Regions from separate parts of the Sporomusa sp. GT1 genome, predicted to be linked through region 2. Evidence: riboswitches for the same ligand, from Rfam matches in the RefSeq annotation. Region 2 holds a riboswitch; each other region holds the start of a gene.
What was found. A riboswitch is a leader RNA that binds a small molecule or an ion and turns the genes downstream of it on or off. The one in region 2 is predicted to bind cyclic di-AMP.
Positions count from the first base shown of each region.

Region 1: another riboswitch for cyclic di-AMP. It lies ahead of GT1_RS22640 (3D domain-containing protein); the one in region 2 lies ahead of GT1_RS00025 (peptidoglycan-binding protein).
Region 3: another riboswitch for cyclic di-AMP. It lies ahead of GT1_RS08195 (APC family permease); the one in region 2 lies ahead of GT1_RS00025 (peptidoglycan-binding protein).

Region 1 covers NZ_BMBX01000003.1:247,260-252,994, reverse strand. The annotation lists gene guaB (IMP dehydrogenase) at 86-1,540, opposite strand; gene GT1_RS22140 (hypothetical protein) at 1,556-1,717, shown strand; gene GT1_RS22640 (3D domain-containing protein) at 1,748-2,155, opposite strand; cyclic di-AMP (ydaO/yuaA leader) riboswitch at 2,161-2,298, opposite strand; gene GT1_RS06820 (hypothetical protein) at 2,533-3,033, opposite strand; gene GT1_RS06815 (2-hydroxymuconate tautomerase) at 3,093-3,278, opposite strand; gene GT1_RS06810 (hypothetical protein) at 3,504-4,085, shown strand; gene GT1_RS06805 (HipA family kinase) at 4,369-5,169, shown strand; gene GT1_RS06800 (TVP38/TMEM64 family protein) at 5,177-5,735, opposite strand, start outside.
Region 2 covers NZ_BMBX01000001.1:1,469-7,203, reverse strand. The annotation lists gene GT1_RS00045 (NAD(P)/FAD-dependent oxidoreductase) at 37-708, shown strand; gene GT1_RS00040 (2-phosphosulfolactate phosphatase) at 834-1,544, shown strand; gene GT1_RS00035 (hypothetical protein) at 1,807-2,280, shown strand; gene GT1_RS00030 (L,D-transpeptidase family protein) at 2,468-3,187, shown strand; cyclic di-AMP (ydaO/yuaA leader) riboswitch at 3,297-3,439, shown strand; gene GT1_RS00025 (peptidoglycan-binding protein) at 3,446-4,042, shown strand; gene GT1_RS00020 (DMT family transporter) at 4,163-4,615, shown strand; gene GT1_RS00015 (acyl-CoA dehydrogenase family protein) at 4,723-5,735, shown strand, end outside.
Region 3 covers NZ_BMBX01000004.1:152,364-158,098, reverse strand. The annotation lists gene GT1_RS08200 (efflux RND transporter permease subunit) at 1-2,833, shown strand, start outside; cyclic di-AMP (ydaO/yuaA leader) riboswitch at 3,051-3,186, shown strand; gene GT1_RS08195 (APC family permease) at 3,247-5,094, shown strand; tRNA gene GT1_RS08190 (tRNA-Ser) at 5,369-5,458, shown strand.

The sequences.
Region 1 (5,735 bases), on a different contig from region 2:
AAAGTATAACTTTCTTAAGAGCAGGATAAGGGCAACATCGGCTTCCACCTTCGCCACGGGCTCGGCACAAGCCGTGTTTTCTTTATTAAACACTATAATTTGGTGATTCTTTAGTGATACTTATATCATGGGGATGACTTTCTTTAAGACCGGCACCGGTAATCCTGATGAACCGGGTTTTTGAGATGAGCTCTTCAATGTTGCGTACGCCACAATATCCCATACCGGCACGCAGGCCGCCAATCAGCTGGAACACAGTGTCGGCAACAGAACCTTTATAAGGAACCCGGCCTTCTATTCCTTCCGGAACCAGTTTGTCCATATTTTCCTGGAAGTAGCGGTCTTTACTGCCTTCTGCCATAGCACCTAAAGAACCCATACCACGATATACCTTATAGCTGCGTCCTTGATAAATAATGGTTTCTCCAGGACTTTCCTCCGTACCGGCCAGCAGGTTGCCGATCATTACGATCTGGGCCCCGGCTGCAATGGCTTTGGCAACATCGCCGGAATATTTGATACCGCCGTCAGCGATAATAGGAACATTATACGGGCGCGCAGCTTGGGCACAGTTATAAATTGCTGTAATCTGGGGTACACCGATACCGGCAATTACCCGGGTAGTACAAATGGAACCTGGTCCAATGCCTACCTTAATGGCATCTGCGCCGGCTTCAATCAGGTCACGGGTAGCTTCCGCTGTAGCAACATTACCGGCAATGAGGTCGACGTGAGGAAATGTATCCTTAATCTTCTTTACTGCGTTAAGTACACCTTGCGAATGACCGTGGGCGGTATCGACAACAATAACATCCACTTTGGCCGCTACAATAGCTTCAACCCGGTCCATCATGTCTGCGCCGACACCAACGGCGGCTGCCACCAGTAAACGGCCTTTGGGATCTTTGGCTGAGCTTGGATACTTTTGCGCCTTCTCAATATCTTTAATAGTAATAAGTCCTTTTAAATTCCCCTCAGCATCAAGCAGCGGCAACTTTTCTATCCGGTGCTCACGCAAGATTTCCTTGGCTTCTTCCAGGGAAGTGCCAACAGGGGCAGTGATCAGATGTTCTCTGGTCATACAATCGCCGATTCTCCGGCTTAAGTCTGTTTCGAAACGCAAATCGCGATTGGTCAGGATACCGACAAGCTTATCATGTTCAGTTACCGGTACACCGGAAATGCGGTATTTTTCCATAAGATCATGAGCATCCTGCAGGGTGTTGTTCGGAGATAAAAATATTGGGTCAACAATAATTCCATGCTCTGAACGTTTGACTTTGTCAATTTCATTAGCCTGACGCGCAATTGGCATATTTTTATGTATTACCCCTATGCCACCCTCACGCGCCATGGCAATCGCCATACGTGCTTCGGTGACTGTATCCATGCCGGAGCTGATTATAGGAATATTCAGCTTGATATTTTTTGTCAGATACGTGGATACTTCTACTTCTCTAGGCAAAACTTCGGATTTTGCCGGCACAAGCAAAACATCATCAAAAGTTAAACCTTCGGGGCCAAATTTGTTGTCAAACATTAACTGACTCCTTTCATGCAACATCTCGTAATAGGTATTTCTAATTATAATAACATAAATAAACTTACCAAATCTACCACTTTGTATGTAATTCATAAAAAAAATAAGAAAAACCGCTGGCGTGGTGCTGACAGCCGTCAATATTATAAAGGCGCAGGCACCTCTGTTATGCAGTAGACAATGCCTGGCAAAAGCCAGGCATTGTTGTTAATTAAGAACATATACTTTTACATTCTGAATTCCGAACTCATAAGCCTGCTCAACAGATTGCATGGCAATGTCGATACGATTGCCTTTGATTGCGCCGCCGGTATCCTCGGCCACACCATACATGGTATTGCCATCGGCAAACTCAATATATACTCTAGAGCCAAGGGGAATAATCCGGGGATCAACAGCAATTACGCCAGGGCGTATCTGGGTACCCAGGTAAGTCAGGTTGCCCCATTGACCGTTATCGTGCGGTCCGGGAGCGTAGGCGGTAGCTTTTACGTCCAAAACGGCTTTATAGCCAGGTTGGCCAGCCTGTGCGGCAAATGCCTGCGGCAGTAAAATCGCGGCAGTTAAAACTGCCATGGTAAGGGTACTGCAAATAATTTTTTTGATGTTTTTCATTGTAAAACACCCCTTTCTAAATGCCTACGAGGTTAGCTGACGGGTTCGGGACAAAGGGAAATCCCTACCGCTTGTTAGCGGATTCACCCCGGAAATGGTTCCCCCGTTTTCCTTTTTCTCTGGAAATTCGGCATGGCCTATATATTACAGAATATCCGCCGGTTAGGCAAGCATGTTTAGAAGTAGTTATCCGGCGATATTGATTATTAGCCGGGCTTTTCCTAGGTTATGCTTGTCCGGACGCATAAATAAATGTCAACTGAGAGCTAGCGTAAGTCCGGCCGCTGAAACCGCAATATAGCTACATAATTAAATGAGACTACCAGCATGGCAGCCCCATCAGAGTTATTATTATGTTACCTTGAAATTTGCATCACCTAGTCTTTTCCTAAAATAAACGGCGCAAACCCTAACTCTCCCCAAAAATAATTGTAGTAAATCTGAATAATGCCATCAAGCCTTCTGCGCAGAATTTTTTTTACATGACTAAGCGAGCTAAAAAACAGCCGTGCCTGAGGCTGTGCGCTGTTTACAGCCGCCTGCTGGTAAAACTGCACACATTTGTCGATGGTAATGTAAATCGACCAAAGAGCAGTAAGCTCCTGCAGACCGGCATTAGCAGCAGTTGTATTTTGGGTAGCTTGCTGCCAGACCGCGTCTGAGCCCAGCAATTGGGTCTCCGTTACCGACGGGTATCGAACACTGTCGCTCTCGCCGGTATTGAGTGCTGATAAAAGTTTTAAAAATTCCGTCTGAGAGTTTTTGATAAGCCCCAATACCGGTATTGGCACAGTGCCGGTGGTGGCAGTGTCATGTAATGTCTCTATTTGTCTGCTTAACGAAGTTTCAAGCTCAAACGCAAATTGTATGGGTATCATCGGAGAAGCGCCACCTTTCTAAAATTGAAACCATTTCGCAAGCGAAATGGCTTCAACAATTATTTATCAGATACTAGTTTACCGGCTTTGCCGATATGCTGGGGAGAAGCTTCGCGTACTACTATAGTTACGGCTTCAGGCGGGCATTTGGCTGTTTCTACAATAGCTTCGGTTACTTTTTTTACCATTTCACGTTTTTGCTCTAGTGAACGTCCTTCAATCAGGTCAATTTGTACAATTGGCATAGGTATTCCCTCCTTGAAATGATTTTCTTCCTATCTATCATCTTCGTTGCCCAAGGTAATAATCCCTGCATATGTAAATTAGGAACAAACATTTTTCTGGTCTGCACTACTGTTACCTGCCCCTATCCTGTTTGCCATGATGTGGGAGTAACACTTTTATTATATGGCTCATACAGTATAGTAAACACACCTTGTGATTTTAGATATTGAAGGGGGTCCATACTTATGAGCATATTCAGAGAGCTCCGCAACGAGTGCTTGATTAGGGAGCTTCAGCGTGAGTTAAACACCGACGTATTATTGTTTGGCTTCGACGGAATCGTTTATTTTGGTAATCTGCAAAAAATTGATGACTGCCGGGTCGCCTTTTTAACGCCAGCCATTGAAGCGGAGTCAAACGCAGAAATTCTTTCTCCTGGCGGAGAAGTTGTGGATGCAAAATTTATTCATGTTGATCTTTGGCAGATCGTTGCAAAAGCTACAGGAGTAAGGACTAATCCGTTTAGTAATGATTATTGTCCCGGTGCCGACGGTGTATCACAAAGAACCGAAACCAACGAACGGCAAGAGAGCCGTGAGTTGATTTGCATTCTAAGACGCATGATTGGTGATAATGTGGTAATTACAACCCTTGGCGGTTTCATATTTCAAGGAACCCTTGGCAATGTCGACGATGAATTGGCTTTTATCTCGGTTGATGAAATATTCGGGCCGGCCACCTCTTCGGGAATTTCTGATGATACAGTAAGTACTGCCGTTATTAATCTCGCAGCTATAGCATCTGCGTCCAGATCCACCGAATGCTAATTTAACTTTTGCTGTGATGTGAACCGAGTCAAGGTAATGCAATGCTAAGGTAAGACTCGGTAAATTTTTATCCTGATAGAAGGTATAACTTTCGCCTGGATAAGAGCAACACCGTCTTGCGCTTTCGCCATAGGCTCAGCGCAAGCCGTGTTTTCTTTACCGGGTCTTTTTTTCCTAACAGAAAGTATAACTTTCTTAAAAGCAGGATAAGGGCAACATCGGCTTCTGCCTTCGCCAAAGGCTCGGCACAAGCCGTGTTTTCTTTATCGGGGAGGCTGACAATATGCTAATGGCTACAGAATACTTGGGCGAAGTGGGCGTCGGGGTTACTGCACCCCAGTTTTTTCGTGCGCAGGATGATAATATCTATGTAGTCAAATTCCAGAACCATCGATTTGGCTCCCGGGTATTGGCAAGCGAATTTTTTGCAGCCAAGCTTGGTGCGATAATGAATTTGTGCTTTCCTCCAAGCGATATCATTGAAATTGATGAACAAATGCTCAATTCCCATCCCTGCCTCTTGGAGTTAGGCTTGGAACCCGGACCCCATTTTGGCTCCCGCTATCTGGAACATGCGGAATATATCGGGAAAAATCGATTGCACAAGGCTGTCAATGTACCGGAAATGGCCGGCATTATATTGTTCGACCATATGTTTCACAATGCAGACCGTGCTAAAAATCAAAAAAACCTATTACTTCATCTCGAGAATGACCAATATAAAATTTATGCGATAGATAATTCGCATTTGTTTAGATCCAGCCGCTGGACGATTGACTCATTTGAAAAACTTGGCACAAAAATAAAAACGTATTATTTCCAGCATTATAGAATTTTACTTAAGGACCTGCTTACTGCACAAGACTTTATTCCATACCTTGAGGTAGTGAACAAGCTGAGTAATGAGCAGCTTGACTGTATCGTGAATGAAATCCCCAATGAATGGCTGCCGGATGAAGCAGAACGTTCGGCTTTGGCAGATTATACCAAACTCCGGCGGGATATGGTGGGGCCGATCTGGGAGAAACTCTGCCGGCTTATACCGCGCAGCCGGGGTGGACGACGCTGGCTGTTTGCCAAGTAGTTGTTGTTTATGCTTGGCTTTTCTGCTTTTTTTTACGCCACCACAAAATACCGTATACAAGGATTACCAACACGGTAACAACTATCAACCGGCCTAAATTTTCTCCGGCAAAAACAATATCATGGCCGATTATTACTTTTATAATTACCGGCGGCAGCTTTCCGAGGACAGTTGCCAATAAAAAGTCTTTAAACGAAATCTTACTAATAGCCGCTACCGCGGTGATGATGCCTGAGGGTGCCAGTGGCAAAAGCCTGGCAAGTAATAAGGCTTTAAACCCATTAGTGGCACTGTAGTTGTCAACCTGTTTTAAATACCGGCTTTTAACTATCCAGCCTTCTACCGCCTGTCGGAAAAAGTATCTGGCAAAGATAAACATAACTAAAGCGCCAATTACTTCTCCTACCCAGGAAATGATTACTCCCCAAAATAGGCCATAAACAATACCGGCTGCACCGGATAGAATCATAAATGGGAACACAATGGTAAAAGTCATGACCACAAATAAAATAATTGTGACAAGTATAGAAGCCGGACCAAAAGATCTTAGGTATTCGGCTAAAGCG
Region 2 (5,735 bases):
CACTACATATTATTATCTTATAGGAGGTTTCATATTATGGAACAAAAGACAGATTTATTGGAAAAAGGTGCTATCGTTCAGCGTGACAGAGAAACATATGCTATTGCTCCTCATATTCCCGGTGGTGTCATTCTCGATGTTAACGTGTTGAGGAAAATAGCCGACGTCTCAGAAAAATACGGAGCCAAGGCACTCAAACTAACCTCAGCGCAGCGGATTGCCATTGTTGGTATTGCCGAGGATAAAATTGATGCCGTGTGGGAAGAACTAGGGATGGATAAAGGTGCTGCTGTTGGTCTGTGTGTGCGGAGCGTAAAGATTTGTCCGGCCACTCATTTCTGTAAGCGGGCCCAGCAAGATGGTTTAACGTTAGGGCTTGAGATTGATAAATTGTATCATGGCATGGAGTTGCCAGGCAAACTCAAATTTGGGGTTAGCGGCTGTACCAATTCCTGTGCTGAGGGCTGGGTAAAGGATATAGGCCTGATCGGTACCGCTAAAGGCTGGAAAATTGTAATTGGCGGCTGTGCTGGTGCCAGAGCCAGAGTTGCTGATTTATTAACAGAACAAATACCTCAGGAAGAAGTAATCGCGATTATTAATAAAATCATTGCTTACTACAAAGCCAATGCCCGCAAACACGAGCGCATTGGCATGATGATAGATCGTTTAGGCTTAGACAATGTAAAACAGGGTATTCTAGGTTAACAGAGCAGCGCTTGGACAGCCCAAGCGCTTTCCTTTTAGTCTGACAAAAATGTACATATTTTTGGATATATATAATTTGGATATATGTAATACGGATTCTTGGTCAGGAAAGTGAGGTAGAAATCGTGAATATTGATATTTGTTTTACTCCTAACGATTTTGACGATGAAAAATACAGTAAGTACAGTGCGGTGGTTATTGATGTGCTTAGAGCGACGACAAGTATTGCCACTGCTTGTGCCAATGGCTGTAAAGAGCTAATCCCTGTAAGAACAGTAGCAGAGGCTAACAAGCTTAAAGCTAATAATCCGGATATATTGCTGGCTGGTGAACGCGAAGGCTTGCTTATTCCGGGTTTTAACCTGGGAAATTCGCCTTTTGAATACACACGGGAACAAGTAGCAAGTAAAACAATTGTAATGACAACGACCAACGGAACGTTGGCATTAACCAAAGCAAGTGCGGCTCAAAAGGTATATGCAATGGCTTTTGTTAATGCGGCTGCCATAACAAGTGCTTTACAACAGCAGCAAGACGATGTCGTCATTGTATGTGCCGGTTCGGAGGGGCGGTTTTCCTTGGAAGACACTTTGTGTGCAGGCCTGCTGGCAGAGCGCTTCAGTAAGACTGCTAAACTCAGTGACACCGCATTGGCCGCGCAGGCGATGTACCGTGATTTTGCCGCCGAGTTACTGCCAAGGGTGGCAGAATCGTCACATGCCAGCTATTTACGTAGTATCGGCTTTGAACAAGATGTTATGTTATGTTTACAACAAGATACCTTGTCAGTTATTCCGGTATTTGAAAATGGTACTATAACTGCTTGCATTAAATAAAGAAAACACGGCTTGTGCCGAGTCTTTGGCGGGCCGAATTGCTATGCCATCCGTGGCACAATCGGTATTAGCACCATCCAGGCGCGTCGCAGCGGAAGCCGGTGTTGATCCTGTTCTTAAGAAAGTTATATTTCTGTTAGGACAAAAAAAGCTGATTGTTTTTGCAATCAGTTTTCTTGTTTAATTTACCTCTATTAATTATGTAAACTATATGATAAAATGTGTTACGAATCCAAACCATTAAAGGGGAAGGAGTATTATTGTGAAAAGAAAGATAGCCGCTGTCATGTTGATGGTTTTCGCAATGCCAATATTTTCGTTGGCGATGCCTAAAGCAGAGGCTGCGTCTTTGGGAGACCAACTGGCTGAATTATCTGCTGCCAACGCACAGGCTGCCCAGATTGAAGAGTTGTTGAAAATAAAGGATAATTTTGAACAAGGCAATAAACAGGCATTGTGGGGAACTCTTGCCCAATTTGCCCTTGAACGCACCGGAAAAGCGGATATTGTTAATGATATTAGCTCAGTTGCGGCGCAACTGGCAGTCCAGGACCAGGATGTGGCTAAGCAAAACATTGCCCGGGCGGTAGAGACTGCTGTGCGTAGTAGCGTGCAGGAAAAAGTCCAAGCAGAGGTAAGTGACCGTTTAGCCGGATACCAGGATGAGGTGGTCTTGCTTTCTACGTTGCTTACTAACACTAATAACTATTTTGATGCCAAACGCAGTCAAGAATAATATTCATTTGGATCTTAATCCCGCAAAGTGCCATTGGGTTATGGTAGCTAATGCGATGTAATGTGTTAAATTAACCGGCTTTAGCCGGTTAATTTTTTTGTTGGCCTGACAGCATGTAAAATTTCATACCCTTGCGGACAGCTGCATATATTTTCTGAAGAATACAGTCTGTAAGGGGGCGAACCAGGTGAATTCCTTATGGTCGTTTAAAGTCAGGCGTTCACGGATATTTTTCGGTATAGCAGTATTAGCTATTTTAAGCATTGTTTTTAGCATTCTTGGCTTTGAGTATATGGATGAACAGGACCTGGCGGCAATTGATAGTCGGCAACCCTTTGAGGCACCTGCCGGTAAGGTGAGCATTCTAATAAAAGTTCAGTCAAGGGAGTTAGAGCTCCATAACGATGGTGAGCTTTACAAAAAGTACCGGATTGCTGTGGGTAAAAGTAAAACTCCCACCCCTATTGGCGAATGGAATGTTGTATGGAAGGATTATGACTGGGGAACAGGGTTTGGTACTCGCTGGATGGGGTTAAATGTGCCGTGGGGCACATTTGGTATTCATGGGACCAATAAGCCATGGTCAATTGGACAATTTGCCAGCCATGGCTGTATCAGAATGCGCAATAAGGATGTCGAAGAGCTGTTTGAATGGACTCCTATTGGTACTCCGGTAAGCATTACAGGCAGAAATATTAGGATTGAAAGAAATTTGAAATATAAAGCTTCAGGCTCCGACGTAGCTGCGCTGCAGCTCAAACTTAAAGAGATGGGATACTTTCAGGGACGGGCTGACGGCTTGTTTGGCACTATGACAGAAGAAGCGGTTAAAGCTTATCAAGCAGATAAAGGGGTAGCTGTTACCGGTGTAGCGAGTAAGGAGTTATGCACGGCGCTGGGAATATAATGTTTGCCTCCAATTTTTCCTGAAATTTTTAAATAACTGAAAGAAATAGACGATATGACAAGAATATACCATGATATCGAATTTGACCAAGCTTGCAATTTGGTATATTATATTTATAATGCCGAATCCTTATATGGTACGGGGGAACCAATAGAAATACAGGGGTGAATCCGCAATCGCGGTAGGGCGTTCTCACATTCTCTTTTGCCCAAACCCGACAGCTAACCTCGGAGGCGCATTGTAAGAGAGGTGAAACCATTGAAAAGAGCCTTTTGGGCGTTTACTTTTGCATTGGTCATGCTGTTTGCAGTAAGCAGCCCATCGGTCGGATTGACTGCGGAGCAGCCGGAAAAAGCGCCGATTGCTGTTGGCGCACGTGGCGATGAAGTACGAGCTGTGCAGAAGTTTTTGGCAGATGGTGGTTTTTATGCCGGCGCGATTGATGGGATCTTCGGTCCGATTACCGCTAAGGCCGTAAAAGAATTTCAACGTAATAATGACCTTGAAGTAACGGGTATTGTTGACAAAGAAACATTCGCCTATCTTGGGCGCTTGACGAGTGAACCCAGCAGATACAGCCGCTCTATTGTTATGAAGGCATCAGCGTATACGGCGCATGATCCTGGAAATGGCAGCTATACATACCGGGGCAATTATTTGCGTAAGGGTTTGGTTGCTGTCGATCCATCGGTTATTCCTTTGGGAACCAGATTGTATATTAAAGGCTATGGGTATGCAGTAGCTGACGATATCGGCAGTGCGATTAAGGGTAACCGTATTGATTTGGCTTATGAGAACCGCCGCGAGGCTTTGGCTTTTGGCGTTCGGCAAGTAACAGTATATATACTTGACTAAAGAGGCTTAGCAGAGTAAGCCTCTTTTTTTTATTCCAAAGCAGGTTATCCTGGAATATTAATAACTTCCAAGTATTATACTACACTTAGAATTGTGCAAATATACGGGGGCGTGTCTAAGTTGAACTTCATCTCAAGCGAAATGCTGCCATTGGTATTAGCGTTGGTTTCCGGGGTATTAATGGCGGTGCAGGGGTCGCTGAATTCTTCGTTAAGTAAAGTTATTGGTCTTTTGGAGGCCACATTTATTGTGCAAATTACCGGAAGTTTGTTGGTAATGATCTTGCTGTTTTTGTTTAAAATGGGTAAGGGGAATTTGTACGCATGGCAAGGAGCACCTTGGTATTCCTGGTTGGGAGGTATGATTGGCGTTGCCATAATATATTTGGTAGCTGCCAGTATCCCCAGTGTTGGTGTAGCCAATGCTACTACCGCTATAATTGTCGGACAAGTATTGACGGCCATTCTTATTGATCATTTTGGCGGCTTTGGCCTTGAACGTATGGCTTGCAGCCCTCAACAGCTGTTTGGCTTAGTATTACTTGCAGTTGGCGCTAAACTGCTGTTAAAATAGCGCGTTTTTTCATTTTTTTGCAATTTGGGTGTTAACAAAAAAATCATTATGCGGTATACTTATCTTTAGTATTTTTTTGTATTATGCGAACAATAAGGAGGCAAGGCATGGATTTTAACTTTACTCCCGACCAACTGGATCTACAAAAGATGGTAAAGGATTTTGTGGCTAAAGAAATTACTCCGCACGCTTTAGAAATGGATAAAGACGGTGTGGTTCCAGCTGATCTGTGGAAGAAGCTTGATGAAGCAGGCTTGCTCAATTTAACTGTTCCTGAAGAGTATGATGGACCAGGTCTTGATGCCCTTTCAATCGCTCTTATCTATGAGGAACTGGGAAAAGGGTGTGCTGGTGTAGCTACAACAACGGCAGCCAATGCTTTAGCTTCTTATCCGGTAGTATTATTGGGTACTGATGAGCAAAAGCGGAAGATGTTTGATGTTCTTAATAATGGTAAATTAGCCGCTTTTGCGCTGACTGAGCCAGGTGCCGGTTCTGACGCAGGAGCAGTTGCCACTACCGCTGTTAAAGACGGTGAAGATTATATTCTTAATGGAACAAAGTGTTTTATTACTAATGGTGGCATTGCTGAAATTTATATTATTTTTGCTAATACCCGTAAAACAGCCGGTATCCGTGGCCTGACTGCTTTTATTGTCGATCGCGGCACTCCGGGTTTTACAGTTGGTAAAGAAGAAGAAAAGATGGGGATCAGGGCCTCTAATACCTGCGAATTGGTGTTAGACAACGTGCGTATTCCGGCAACTAACCGTATTGGCCGTGAAGGAGAAGGTTTCAAGATTGCCATGAAAACACTGGATGCTGCCCGGCCGTTTGTTGGTGCGGTATCGGTGGGATTGGCTCAGGCGGCTTTTGAATTGGCTGTTAAATACTCCAAGGAGCGCGTACAATTTGATAAGCCTATTGCTTCGTTCCAGCTTGTACAGGCTATGCTGGCTGATATGGCGATGCAAATTGAGGCTGCCCGGCTGCTGGTTTATAAAGCCTGCTGGCTGAAAGACCAGGGTGTGGATTATACTAAAGAATCTGCCATTGCTAAATGCTTTGCTGCTGACACGGCGATGAAGGTTACGGTGGATGCTGTTCAAGTGCTGGGCGG
Region 3 (5,735 bases), on a different contig from region 2:
CATGTCCACGGTAAGTGAAGGTGTGTCAACCACCATTATTCAATTTACCATGGATACCAATGCCGACTCTGCCGCGCAAAGCGTACGCGATAAATTGGGAACCCTGCAGGCCAAGCTGCCGGATGAAGCCAAAACGCCTACGGTTTTGCGCTTTGACCCTGACGATACGCCCATTATGTCCATTGCCTTAACAGGCAATTTGAGTCAGCGGGAGTTGACGGTATTGGCCGAAGACCTCCTGGAAAAGCGTTTACAGGCAGTCAACGGGGTTGCCGCTGTTGAATTGAAAGGTGCCCTGGAGCGGGAAATTCAGATTCATCTGGATAATAACCAAATGTCGGCTTACGGCCTTACGATTCCAGAGGTGCTAAACAGTCTAAGAAACGAAAATATTGATTCTCCCGGCGGTAAGATAACCGATGGTCAACGCAAGACCGACCTTAGAGCGGTAGGGAAAATCAACGAAACCAGTCAGTTTCTTACTGTTCCTGTGGCCTCACGCGGCGGTGTTCAGCTATATTTGAAAAACATTGCCGACGTCAAAGATACAACCGCAGAGGTTGAGACCCTTACCAAGGTAAACGGTACACCGGCTCTTGGTATTGACATTATGAAGCAGTCAGGCAGCAATACCGTAAAAACAGTAGCTGTTGTCAAGAAAGAATTGGAGACGATCAAAAAAGAGCTGCCGTCCGGAGTTGATTTGGTGGTGGTTCGCGATAACTCCAAGACCATCGAGGAATCGGTGGAGGACGTGCAGTTTAACCTGGTGGTCGGCGGTGTTCTGGCTGTCGCCATTGTGTTTTTGTTCCTGGGAAACTGGCGGAGTACCATCATTTCCGGCATAACCATTCCTGTTTCCGTTATCGCTTCCTTCGTGGTTATGAAGGCGCTGGGCTTTTCCCTTAACACCATGTCACTGTTGGCGCTGTCGTTGGCGGTTGGCTTGTTGATTGACGATGCCATCGTCGTTATTGAAAATATTGTGCGCCATCTCGAAATGGGTAAAGACAAAATGACGGCTGCACTGGAGGGAACAGCCGAAATCGGGCTGGCGGTTATGGCCACTACCTTTACACTGGTGGCGGTATTCCTGCCGGTGGGCATGATGAGCGGTATTGTCGGTCAGTTCTTTAAGGAGTTCGGCATTACCGTGGCAGCCAGTGTATTGGTTTCCTTATTTGTGGCCTTTACCTTAACACCTATGCTGTCGTCTAAATATTTGAATCACGCGTCCATTAAGGGGACCGGTAAATTAAGCCAGGCCTGGCTGACCTGGAATGGAAAATTTGACGAATTAACCGCCAAATATGGTGAGTTTTTGCGTCAGGCTCTGGGTCACCGCGGCAAAGTGCTGCTGGCAGCGGCAGTTCTATTTGTCGGCAGCCTGCTGCTCACACCGCTGCTGGGTACAACCTTTGTGCCCGATGCCGATAACGGGGAATTTACCGTAACGGCTACTGTCGACCCGGGAATGAGTGTGGCTGCCGTAGGTGATATGGCTGATGCCATGTCGCAAATTATCGGCGCCATTCCTGAAGTTGAAATGACCTATAGTGTGGCTAATACCAGAGAGATTAGTATTTTTAGCCAGCTTGTGCCGAAAAGTGAACGCAGTGTCAGCGATAACGACATTATTGCCGGCCTGCGTCAACAGCTCAAGGATATTCCCGGCGCAGATATCAGTGTCATGAAACAGTCAGGTCTGTCAGGCGGCAAACCGGTGTCGCTGGTTATCCAGGGGCAGTCGCTGGAAACCTTGGCGGTGATTGCCGAGCAGGTACAGCAAGCGGTTGCCGGTATTCCGGGAGCCGTCGAAGTATCGTCAAGCTATGAACCCGGTAACCCTGACGCCCAATTCATTGTGAATCGTGACCGGGCGGCTGACTTGGGTATTTCGTCAGCCAGCATTGCCGATACCTTGCAGACCATGTTTAACGGTAAGGTTGTCACCCAGTACAAGGACGGCGACGACTCACATGATGTCAGGGTCATCTTAGATCCGGAAGAGCGGCGCAGTTTGGGCAATGTCAACAAGGTATACCTGTCAGGAACGGCGCGCGATGAGGCCGGCCAGGCCGTCATGGTGCCGGTGTCACAGGTGACTGACACTGTCTATGCTACCAGTCCCGCCCAAATCAAACGTTATGACAATCAGCAGCAAATTACCATTTCGGCTAACTTAAGCGGAATCACTTTGGGCGAGTTTAACTCTGCGTTTGAGAAAAAAGCGGCTGAAATTGATATGCCGGAAGGCTATCAATTTGTGGCTACCGGTCAGACGGAATCCATGAATGACGTTTTTAGCAGCATGGTCCTGGCGCTGGGCATGGCAGTGTTGTTTATCTTCTTTGTCCTGGCAGCCCAGTTTGAAAGCTACCTTGATCCTTTTTCCATCATGCTGGCCTTGCCGTTAGCCATAATCGGAGCCATCATCGGTCTGCTGGTTATGGGCAGTGAACTCAGTATGATGTCCCTCATCGGTATTATTATGCTGATGGGCTTGGTAACCAAGAACGCTATCCTGCTGGTGGATTTCGCCAAACAGCGTCGTGAACAAGGCGTGGAACGCAACCAGGCATTAGTCGAAGCAGCCATCCAGCGGATGCGCCCGATTATCATGACAACTGCGGCAATGATTTTCGGTATGCTGCCGCTGGCGTTAGGAATCGGGCCGGGGGCTGAAGCCCGGGCGCCGATGGCTCACGCCATCATTGGCGGTCTGGTGACTTCGACCATTCTCACCCTGGTGGTAGTGCCGGTAGTGTACACGATATTTGACGATATTCAACAAGGAAAGTTTAGCTTGAAGAAAGTATTCAAGAAAGCATAAGCCTGGAGAAATCCCTGCCGTTCTTTACCGGAACGGCAGGGATATTTTTCGTATATCAACCGTAATGAAAGACCGAGTGCGAGGGCGGAAAATAGCGTGCTGTTGCGAGCCGTCAAGCCTATTGTGTTCTGTGCCTATAGGCAGCGATAAGCAGGCATAAGCCAAGTGTAGCAGGACTTTATGTTTGATTAGAAAAGCAGTAAGATAACAATGCATACACAATATAAGGCCGAGTTCCGTAATGGAAGCGGAGGAACCACTTTTGGGGTTAATTTTGTCCTTGTGACAAAAGGGATGTTTTCTCTTGTCATCCTACCCGTCAGCTAACTTCGCAGGCCAAAGCAAGGGGTCGAAAGGCCGTCAGGTCTTTTTCTTATGCCCAAAAATCGAATAATGAAACTGGAGGCGCTGGTATGATGCGCGAATTTCGCCGATTACTAATCGGCAAACCCCTTCACAACCGGGAATTGGCTCATGAAAAACTTCCCAAGTGGAAAGCCTTATCCATCTTTTCCTCTGATGCGTTATCGTCGGTGGCTTACGGGCCGGAACAAATTATGCTTACCCTGGTGGCTGTTCCGGGTATTATTGCCTATGGCTTTATGGCGCCGGTAGCGCTCTCCATTCTGCTACTGCTGGGCATCGTGGTTTTGTCCTATGTGCAGGTTGCGAAGGCCAATCCCGGCGGGGGCGGGGCCTACGCTGTGGCCAAAAAAAACCTGGGAGAAATGCCGGCGCTGGTGGCTGCCGGTTCGGTATTTGCCGATTATGTGCTGACAGCCGCTGTAAGCGTCTCAGCCGGTACGGCGGCCATTGTTTCCGCTCTGCCTGACCTTGCCGGGCACGAAGTGACCCTGGATGTAATGGTGCTCTTTGGTTTGCTGATGCTGGTGAATCTGCGTGGTGTCCGGGAATCGTCCAATGCCTTTGTTATACCCACCTACGCCTTTTTATTCGGCGTAATTGCTTTAATTGCAACAGGTGTCTGGAAAGCCTTCACCGGCGCACCCTATCTGTTGCCGCCGGAGTCTTTGGCCCGTCAGCAACTGGACTGGGCCATGCTGTTTGTCATCTTGCGGGCTTTCGCCAATGGCTGCAGCTCTATGACCGGGGTTGAGGCTATTGCTGACAGTGTGCCGATGTTCAAGCAGCCTGAGGCCCGTAACGCAACGGTTACCACCTATTGGATGGCCGGTATCCTGAGCTTTATGTTCCTGGGTATCACCTATCTGGTTATGCACTATCATATCCTGCCTGTTGCCGAAGTAACCGCCATGTCGCAACTGGCTGAGCAAATTTTTGGCCGTTCGGCAGTGTATTACTATATTCAATTCACGACCATGCTGGTGTTATATCTGGCCGCCAATACCGCCTACAACGGGTTGCCGATGCTGTTGGCTATTGTCGCCAGAGATGGCTACCTGCCGCGCTATCTGTCAACCCGCGGTGAACGGTTAACCTTTTCTAACGGGATTATCCTGCTCACCCTTGCCGCTGCGTTATTGATTATCGCTTTTCAGGGAGATACCGAGCACCTGATTTCCTTGTATGCTATAGGTGTTTTCATTTCCTTTACCATTGCGCAGGCCAGTATGGTGGTGCACTGGTACCGGCAGCGGGGTAAGGGCTGGCAGGTCCGGGCCTTCCTCAACGGTCTTGGCGCTGCCGTCACCGGCTTGGTGGTTCTGATTATTACGGTAACGAAATTCCTTTATGGAGCCTGGGTTGTGCTTGTTTTCATTCCCATCATGATTTATATATTTAAAGCCATCCGGGGACATTATAATACCATGTCGGAGCAATTGCACCTGCCCGAAGCATGCTATGAAAGAGGTGCGGCCACCTTTCCCAAAGGCAAACACACCGTTATTGTGCCTGTATCCAGTCCCACCCGTGTTGTGTATGAGACCATCAAATACGCCAAAATGATCGGTGATGATATCCTGGCCGTTCATGTATCTGACAATGATGAACTGACCAAAAAGGTCATAGAAAAATGGAAGCTGTGGGACCCTGGTGTGGAATTGGTGGTTATTCGTTCGCCGTACCGGCTGTTAATGCGCCCGCTCTTGCATTTTATTGAAAAAAGATGCCGGGAGAAGGGGCCGAATGATTATATCACCGTCATTATTCCGGAGTTTGAAACCAGAAAAGCATGGCACCGGTTATTGCACAACCAGACCGGCTGGTTCTTGCGCAATACTCTTATTTGGAAAGAAAATGTCATTGTAACCACAGTGCCGTATCATTTGACAAAATAACCGGGACGGACCTTCCGGGATCACACCCGGGAGGTCCGGCACCGGTGTCTGTCAGATAACACTGCGCTGCCGGCGCCTCAGTACTGTTGCCGGCTGTAAGGCCGCAGCAGCGGTTTTTCTTTACTCAAAAACTTGACAAGCCTTTTGGTACTCGGTATAATTAAGCAGTATCAATTGGCTGACGGTTTGTCTGGTGATATTGCCGGGCTTGCAATATTTACCGCTTGCATTGATTTGAAAAATAAGATATAATAAGTTTCTGTTGAGAGCACTTGGAGAGATGTCCGAGCGGTTGAAGGAGCACGCCTGGAAAGCGTGTGTACGGGAAACTGTACCGAGGGTTCGAATCCCTCTCTCTCCGCCATAAAATTCAAGGCCGGTATACGGCTTTTTGTTTTCTAGGCCGGACTGTAGCAGTGCCGGGTCTTACGCAATAGGAACTCATGAATCGCGTCAGGTCCGGAAGGAAGCAGCGCTAAGTGATACTTCTTATGTGCCGTAAGGGTGCCTGGTATCTGCTGTGGTCCGTCGTGGGAAACAAGGCCGTATGGTACGCGGAAGCAATATAATATATCTATTGAAAGTAGCCAATGAGGGCTGCTTTTTTGTTATATGGCAAACTGCACCACCCGCCTGCGCCT